DNA from 2 places in the Sanguibacter antarcticus genome. Region 2 is predicted to be linked to the other one. Evidence: predicted binding sites of a transcription regulator. Region 2 holds the regulator's gene; the other holds the start of a gene.

Region 1 (4,414 bases), 710 kb from region 2:
CTGCGGCCGTGATGGACGGGTGGATGAACAGCCCCGGGCACCGCGCCAACATCCTCAACTGCTCGTTCGTCGCGATCGGTGTCGGTGTCGAGGTCGACGCCTGGACGCAGGTGTTCGGCTACGCCTGACGGTTCGCCAGCCAGGCGAACATCTCCGCGAAGAAGGCCGACCGGGCAGGCTCCGGGGACAGCGTCAGGTCGTGGGCCCCGCCGTAGATCCGCACGACGGTGACATCGGTCCCCAAGCCCTGGGCGCGTGCCCTGGTCTGCTCGACGTCGAGCACGCTGTCCGTCGTGTCGAGAGCGTCGTGGAACGTCTTCGCGCTCCCGGACTCGGCTGATGTCAGGACGAGGACCGGGCAGGTGATCGCGAGCCCGCGGGCGACGCGGGCGTGTCCTCGACGGATCGCGCGGAGCCATCCGGCGCGCACAGGGAAGCCGTCGAGCGGCTTCCATGCGAGGTCGTAGTCCCACTCTCCTCCGGTGCCCGTGTGCAGGGCTCTCCCGTAGTGCGGCTGGAGGCGACCGACGACCGCCATCGGCGCCAGCGGTCCCAGGAGGTCGATGACCCGGGTCGCGACGACCCGGTGGAACCAGCTCTCGTTGAGGTCGAACCACGGGCTGTTGAGGACGAGCGCGTCGACGACGGGGTGCTCAGCGGTGCGGTTGCGCGCGTCCGCCCACAGGCTCGTGACGAGGCCTCCGGTCGAGTGCCCGAGCACCACGAGCTCGGTGTGGCCCTCGTCGGTGCGGATGATCTGGGCGGAGCGGTCGAGCTCCTCCGCGTAGTCGGCCAGCTCTGGCACGTAGTTGGGCGTCTGGTGGTCGCGGAGCGAGCGACCATACTTGCGGAGGTCGAGCGCGTAGAAGTCGTAGCCGTGAGCGGCGACCTGCTCCGCGAGGTGGGTCTGGAAGAAGTAGTCGACGAAACCGTGCACGTAGAGCACCGCCCGCCGTGCGCCGGGTGTGCCGGCCCGCCGGACCAGCGTCGCCACGACCTCGCCCTCGGCGTCCGGCTCGAGGTCGAGCGTCCGTGCGACCCAGCCGTCGCCGAGGACGTCGGGGTGCCACCCGTCGCTCTGCGGTCCGCCGCCGTGCGCCTCGTCGGGCTGCTGGTCATCGTTCACGGTGCGTCTCCTCGTCGTGCTGGGCGTGCTGGGCCGGCGGGCTCTCAGGCAGGGGGTTGGTACGGTCCCCACGGCTGCTGTGCTCCGGGGTGTCCAGGCGCACCCGGTCCGCTGGGGTCTCGTGGCCCGCGGCCGCGCACGACGAACCACGCCACGAGGGCACCGATGGCGAGGACGGCCACCGTGGCGGAGATCCACAGGAGCCAGTTGACGCCGTCCTCGTCCGCGTCGCTGTCAGAAGAGTCCTCGTCTGCTGCGGCGACCTCGTCGCTCGCGTCGTCGGCGGGCTCGGTGATCTCTTCCTCAGCGGGCTCGGTCGTCGTGCTGGGGTCGGCGGTCGACGTCGCGGAGGTCGCGGTGAAGTCGAGGTCGTCATCACCCGTGGCGGTCCACTCGATGGTGTGGTCGTCGATGAGCGCACCGTTGTGCTCGAGGACCGTGCCGGGGAAGTCGACGACCATGTTGATGGTGACGGCAGCGCCCTGCTCTTCGGTGAGGCCGGAGCCCTCCACGACGAGGGTCATCGGGTACTGGAAGTCGAAGGTGACCGTCTCGTCGTCCGACTCGAAGAGCCCGGTGCCGAACATCGTCGCCTCGTCGCCGGCGATGCCTGTGCCGACCGCCTCGACGCCGGAGAAGCCGTCGGCGGAGTAGGTGGTGAACGTCCAGTCGTCCGTGCCGGGAGTGCTCTCGAGGGTCGAGACGAGCGTCTCGGCCATCTGGTCCGGGGTGGCGCCGGTCGTCGCGATCTCCGCGTCGTCGCCGAGCATGTAGAAGGTGATGTCGTAGGAGGCGTCGTCCTGCACGACGACCTCGGCGGTGACCTTCCCGCATCCGGTGATCGCAGCGACGACGAGCGCGGCTCCTGCGGCTAGTGCAAGTCGTCTTCTGCTCATGCGGGCGGTTCTCCCTCGGCGCGGTCAGGAGGCGTGCCCTCGTGGGCCTCGCTCTTCCTCGACGAACTGTGCCACGGCCGCGCGGCGACTGTCAGCAGATCGCAGGTGACGGGGGAGTTCTCCCCAGGGCGAACCTGGAGAAAGGCGACACCTTCGCGGTGGAGAACTCGGGTTGAGTGGACTACGCTCAACTTTAGAACCAGTCGCAGCTCACAGAAAGACACATGGAGATTCGATGGACGGAAATCTGACGACCCTCTCCCAGGCCGCCCTCGGCGATGCGATCCAGACGGCCACGGCCGCAGGCAACCCGCAGGTCGAACCACTCCACCTGCTCGCCGCCCTCGTGGCCCAGTCGGAAGGCACCACCCCGGGTCTGCTCGCCGAGATCGGGGCCGATGCCCAGGCGGTGGGGGCCGACGTCCGCCGCGCCCTCGTCGCGCTCCCCACCGTGAGCGGCACAGCGGTCACCAAGCCGACCGTCTCCGCCGCCCTGTCGTCGGTGCTCCAGCGCGCGCGCACCGAGGCTGCCACGCTCGACGACGAGTACCTCTCGACCGAGCACCTCCTCCTCGGCGTCGCCGCAGCCCCGTCGTCCGCTGCCGACATCCTGCGGCGCGCCGGAGTCACGCGCGACGCGCTCGCCACCGCGATCCCCGTCGTCCGCGGCGACAAGCGCGTCACCTCGCCGAACCCCGAGGGCACGTACAAGGCGCTCGCCCAGTACGGCGTCGACCTCACCGAGGCAGCGAGGGACGGCAAGCTCGACCCGGTCATCGGGCGTGACGCAGAGATCCGCAGGGTCGTGCAGGTCCTCTCCCGCCGGACCAAGAACAACCCCGTCCTCATCGGAGAGCCCGGCGTCGGCAAGACGGCCGTCGTCGAAGGGCTCGCCCAGCGGATCGTGGACGGCGACGTCCCCGACTCGCTCAAGGGCAAGCGGCTCATCTCCCTCGACCTCGCAGCGATGGTCGCGGGCGCGAAGTACCGCGGCGACTTCGAAGAGCGGCTCAAGGCCGTCCTCGAAGAGATCAAAGGATCCGACGGCGAGGTCGTCACCTTCATCGACGAGCTGCACACCGTCGTCGGCGCGGGCGGTAGCGGCGACGGATCGATGGATGCCGGGAACATGCTCAAGCCCATGCTCGCGCGCGGCGAGCTGCGGCTCGTCGGAGCGACCACGCTCGACGAGTACCGCGAGCGGATCGAGAAGGACCCCGCCCTCGAGCGTCGGTTCCAGCAGGTCTACGTCGGCGAACCGTCCGTCGAGGACACCATCGCCATCCTGCGCGGACTCACGTCCCGCTACGAGGCCCACCACCGCGTCACCATCTCGGACGCCGCGCTCGTCGCCGCCGCGACGCTCTCCGACCGCTACATCACCGGGCGCCAGCTCCCGGACAAGGCCATCGACCTCGTCGACGAGGCCGCGTCCCGCCTGCGCATGGAGATGGACTCCTCCCCGGTCGAGATCGACACGCTCCGCCGTGCAGTGACACGCCTCGAGATGGAAGAGCTCGCGCTCGACAAGTCCGACGACGACGGGTCGAAGCAGCGCCTCACCGAGCTGCAGGCCACCCTCGCCGACCGCCGCGAAGAGCTCGCCGCGCTCAACGCCCGGTGGGAGTCCGAGAAGGGCGGCTTCAACAGGGTCGGTGAGCTGCGCAAGAAGAAGGACGAGCTCCAGTCCCAGCAGGAGCGAGCCGAACGGGAAGGCGACCTCGAGACCGCCTCGCGCATCCGCTACGGAGACCTCCCCTCGCTCGAGCGCGAGCTCGCCGACGCGGAGCGCGCCGAGCGCGTCGAGGACGCCGAGTCCTCCGCCGAAGGGCGCCCGCCGCGGCTCGTCGGCGACCGGGTCGACGCGGACGAGATCGCCGAGGTCGTCGCCGCCTGGACCGGTATCCCGGCCGGACGGCTCCTGCAGGGCGAGAGCGAAAAGCTCCTCTCCATGGAAGACGCCATCGGGCAGCGGCTCATCGGTCAGAAGACCGCGGTCTCCGTCGTCTCGGACGCAGTCCGGCGCGCCCGAGCAGGAGTGTCCGACCCCGACCGCCCCACGGGCTCGTTCCTCTTTCTCGGCCCGACGGGCGTCGGTAAGACCGAGCTCGCGAAGGCGCTCGCAGACTTCCTCTTCGACGACGAGCACGCCATGGTGCGCATCGACATGTCGGAGTACTCCGAGAAGCACAGCGTCGCGCGGCTCGTCGGTGCCCCTCCCGGGTACGTCGGCTACGAGGAGGGCGGCCAGCTGACGGAGGCCGTCCGCCGTCGGCCGTACTCGGTCCTGCTCCTCGACGAGGTGGAGAAGGCGCACCCGGAGGTCTTCGACATCCTCCTCCAGGTGCTCGACGACGGACGTCTCACGGACGGCCAGGGCCGCACGGTCGAC
Region 2 (4,414 bases):
ACGCCGGCAAGCCGTCGGCCTCTGACGAGGACGTCGTCGACGCCGAGATCGTGGACGACGAGGAAGACACCAAGTGACGACGCCCAACGACGAGAACCAGAGCGGCGACCCGCTCGAAGGACTCGACTTCGAACCCTCGAAGGAGGCGTTCGACGTGGACGAGCCCGTCGCAGAAGCGTCGGAGCCCGTCGTGGAGATGACCGAGCTCGACAAGGCCCAGGCCGAGTCTGCCGACCGTCTCAACGACCTCCAGCGCCTCAACGCCGAGTACGTGAACTTCTCCAAGCGCGCCAAGCGCGAGCAGGAGGCAGCACGTGCCCGCGGCGTCGAGGACGTCCTCGTCAGCCTGCTCCCCGTGCTCGACGACGTGTACCGCGCTCGTCAGGCAGGCGACCTCACCGGGCCGTTCGAAGCCATCTCGGAGAAGCTCACCGGTGCGCTCTCACGCTTCGGCGTCGAGACGTACGGCGAGGTGGGGGAAGAGTTCGACCCCGCCAAGCACGAGGCGCTCATGCACCAGACGTCCGCCGAGGCAGAGTCGACGACCGTCCAGCACGTGGTCGAGGTCGGCTACCGCATCGGTGACCGCGTGGTCCGCGCGGCGCGCGTCGCCGTCGTCGGCCCCGAGGCCTGACAGCAGCACCGAGCACGACCGACCACGGGCACCCCGCTCGCCGACAGGCCCTGACCGGCCTGGCGTGCGGGTGCGGTGCCCGTAGTCGGTACTCTCCGAGGCAGAGGAAGCAGAGCGTGCAGAACATCGAACGGAAGGAGGCGCCATGACCGGTCAAGACTGGATCGAGAAGGACTTCTATGCCGCGTTGGGCGTCTCGAAAGACGCAGACGACGCAGCGCTCAAGAAGGCGTACCGCAAGCTCGCGCGCAAGTACCACCCGGACCAGAACGCCGGGAACGCCGCAGCCGAGAGCAAGTTCAAAGAGATCGGCGAGGCCTACTCGGTGCTCTCCGACACGGAACAGCGCCAGCAGTACGACGCGATCCGTGCGATGGCCGGCGGCGGTGCACGCTTCGCGGCAGGACCCGGCGGCGCGAGCGGTCGGAGCGCCGGCGGCTTCGAAGACCTCTTCGGCGGCATGTTCGGCGGAGCCGGCACCGGCGGCCGCACCCGTTCCACGAGCCAGGGCGGCATGCCTGACGGCTTCGAGGACGTGCTCAGCAGCATGTTCGGCAGCTCGGCGGGCGGCCGCGGTGGGCAGACGGGGTTCCGCCCCAACACGCGCGCGCAGGCCGGACAGGACATCGCTGCGACCACGACGCTCCCGTTCCGCGACGCGGTCGAGGGATGCACCGTCACGCTCGGCGTCGACGGGCGGTCCGTGACCGCACGGATCCCCGCCGGAGTCCGTGACGGACAGAAGATCCGGCTGCGGGGCAAGGGACGCCCTGGCGCCGGAGGCGGTCCGGCTGGTGACCTCGTCATCACCGTCGCCGTCACACCGCACCCGGTCTTCACCATCGACGGCCACAACCTGCGCGTCGCCGTGCCCGTCACGTTCGCGGAGGCGGCGCTCGGCAGCCAGCTCGAGGTTCCCACGCTCAGCGGCACGGTCGTCAAGGTGCGCGTCCCGGAAGGAACCCCCTCCGGCCGGGTCATGCGCGTCAAGGGCCACGGCGTCAAGACGGCCAAAGAGACCGGCGACCTTCTCGTCACCATCCAGGTCGTCGTGCCGCAGCGGCTCTCCGACGAGGCCCGTGCTGCGGTCGAGGCGTTCGCTGAGGCGACGAGCGGGGAGAACGTCCGTGCCGACCTGAGCGCCCGAGCGAAGGAGTAGCCGTGCGCGTGGAGATCGTGTTCGACGACCTGGAGCCCGGAGCAGCCGGCGGGTCTCGCGACGACGAGCCTGTCTTCCCGATCTCCCGCGCCGCAGAGCTCGCGGGCATGCACCCGCAGACGCTCCGTCAGTACGACAGGCTCGGCATCGTCTCGCCGGGACGGACCGCAGGCAGAGGCCGGCGGTACTCCCGGCGAGACGTGCTGCAGCTCATCGAGGTCCAGGCGCTCAGCCAGGACGAGGGCATCAACCTGGCCGGGATCAAACGCATCCTCGACCTCGAAGCGCAGGTACGACGCCTCGAGCACAAGGTCGAGCACCTCACCGCAGCGGTGGACCCGGGGTCCAGAGTCTTCACCGCAGCAGCGTCAGGGGACGTCGTCGCCGTGCGGCGAGGCCCGTGGTCCCGGCGTCGTGGCTGGGGGCGGCGGGAGGTCTCTGGCGAGCAGGGCGACGAGCGCGCAGCAGTCGTCCTGTGGCGTCCGTGACGGCCACCGCGCTGCTCAGTGCCGCGCGAGCTCCCGCTCGACGATCGCCTGCGCTCGGGGGATGAGCTCGACCTCTTCCGGGTCTGCCGTCCTGCTCGATGCCCGGTGCGTGGCCGCGTCCGCGATGTGGTCAGAGAACGCCGGTCCGGTGAGAGTCGTGAACGCCCGCAGGAGCGCCAGAGCCGGCCGGGCATACTCGTCCTCGTCGGCGACGATCTCCGCGAAGACGAGCGCGGTCGTGGCCAGGTCGAGCCCTGCCGGCCCGAGCCCGGCGGCCTCCCAGTCGATGAGGAACGGACCCTCGTCCGTCATGAGGACGTTGGCCGGGTGCAGGTCGAGGTGGACGATGCACTCTCCCTGACCGATGACGCGGGCAGCCACTCCCGGCGGAGGCGCCGTGATCCCGTGCAGCGCCTCGTGGAGGTCGAGCAAGATGCGCACGCCCTCGGAGATGCTCACGTCCTGGACGTCGAGCGACTGGAGGAGCGTCGGGCCGTGCAGGCGCTCCAAGACCAGGTCAGGGCCTTGCGCCTGGACGAGCCGGGCGGTGGGGAAGTCCTCGGTGTCGAGGTACCGGATGAGCTCGACGTTGTCGAACGAGGCGTCCGGATCGTGGAGGCGGCGCACCACCTGGGTGTCGTTGAGCAGGTACACGTTCGACGTGCGACCGCTCGTCAGCAGGTGACAGTCGTCAAGGACCGGCAGCCTCTCGTCGGGGGTTGTCGTGGTGGTGTCGTACCCCGTCCGAGGGCGGGCATCAGCGTCCATGCCTCGACCGTAGTGCCTGGTCGCACGTCGTGCAGCGGATACCCGCGCCCTGTCCGTCGAAATCTCTTTGCAGGCCTCGTTGTTTCGTGCTCGCAGGTCTTTTGTGGTGAGCCTTTCCTGTCTATACAAGAATGCTGGGCAGGTTTATCGTGGGAACGACCCAAAGGTGGGCACGGAACCGTCGCGCACCTCCCGTGACACATTCCCTGGAGGAATGATGAGCTCGCTCCTCGATCTCCCGCACGTCGTCGACTGCACCGCCTCCACCTGCGGATACAACCACGACGGGTGCCATGCTGGCGCCGTCACGGTCGGTGGGCACGGCTCCGCAGCAGAGTGCGCCACCTTCATTCCGTTGTCGGTCAAGGGCGGGCTCGACAAGGTCGTCGCGCAGGTCGGCGCGTGCCAGCGCGGAGAATGTGCGCACAACGAGTCGCTCGAGTGTCATGCGGACTCGATCCGCATCGGAGCAGGCTCCTCGATGGACGAGCTCGCGGACTGCCTCACCTACACCCCGCGCTGACGCAGGCCGAGACTGCCCCGTGGCGCGGGTCTCGCTGTCCGGGTGCGCCCGATCCGCGGCGACCTGCTGATCGTGCTCGTCAGCGGGCGAGCCTCTGGAGCAGGTGCACGGCCGCTCGCGAGGTCGAGGGCAGGTGCTCGATCCAGAGGCGGGGTGGCCGGCGGACGATCGTCGACACCCCGAGGTCGGCGGAGTCCTGCTCGATGAGGAGCCGGACCTCGTCGAGCGTCGTGAGCACAGTGCCGTCGCGCTCGACGAGGACCACGAAGACGCCACCGCCGAGAGGAGCCATCGGGTGGCTCGGACCGAACGCGTCGACGAGCGTGCGTCCCATGCTTGCCGAGCGAGCCATCCGTTCCCACGGTGAGACGCGGTCCAGGCTGACGTCGACGACGATGAGCGCGTGGGACGTGCCAGGGTCGGCCGGGAGATCACCTGTCGAGCCATACAGCTCCGCGACGCGAGCTACGAGATAGTCGGCCGTACGCAACCCCGTCTCGGGATCCGTGCAGCCGTCGACGCTGGGTGGCGGAACCTGTCCGTCCGCCCACCCGCTGCAGAGCGCGCGCAGCGCAGCACCGACGTCCGAGGCTGATGCTGAGCCGAGCAGGCACATGAGGTCGTCGATGGTCTCGCCGATCCCGCACCCGCTGGAGGCACGTGCGAGACCGAGCCGCTCGCACGCACGGAGCGTCGGGGTCCCGTCAGCGAGGGCCTCGACGACCGCGTCGACCGCGGGGTGGTACCAGTCGTCCTCGTGGAGCCAGGCAGTCTGGAGGCTCGCCTCACGCCACTGCTCGCGCAGCGCGCCAGTGGGCGGCACAGCGCCCTGAACGAGGATC

Evidence for each region. The regulator HspR, encoded in region 2, represses chaperone genes until heat shock. The targets are predictions, from matches to a motif close to AAGTTGAGTCNNNNNGACTCAACTT.
Region 1: the regulator HspR is predicted to act here: its motif matches at 2,192-2,216, upstream of clpB (ATP-dependent chaperone ClpB).

Annotation. Positions count from the first base shown of each region.
Region 1 is NZ_PDJG01000001.1:3,180,660-3,185,073, forward strand. It holds gene ATL42_RS14540 (CAP domain-containing protein) at 1-128, shown strand, start outside; gene ATL42_RS14545 (alpha/beta hydrolase) at 119-1,126, opposite strand; gene ATL42_RS14550 (LppM family (lipo)protein) at 1,171-2,022, opposite strand; gene clpB (ATP-dependent chaperone ClpB) at 2,258-4,414, shown strand, end outside.
Region 2 is NZ_PDJG01000001.1:2,470,016-2,474,429, reverse strand. It holds gene dnaK (molecular chaperone DnaK) at 1-77, shown strand, start outside; gene ATL42_RS11275 (nucleotide exchange factor GrpE) at 74-634, shown strand; gene ATL42_RS11270 (DnaJ C-terminal domain-containing protein) at 780-1,793, shown strand; gene ATL42_RS11265 (heat shock protein transcriptional repressor HspR) at 1,901-2,281, shown strand; gene ATL42_RS11260 (phosphotransferase) at 2,297-3,049, opposite strand; gene ATL42_RS11255 (DUF1540 domain-containing protein) at 3,267-3,572, shown strand; gene ATL42_RS11250 (hypothetical protein) at 3,652-4,414, opposite strand, start outside.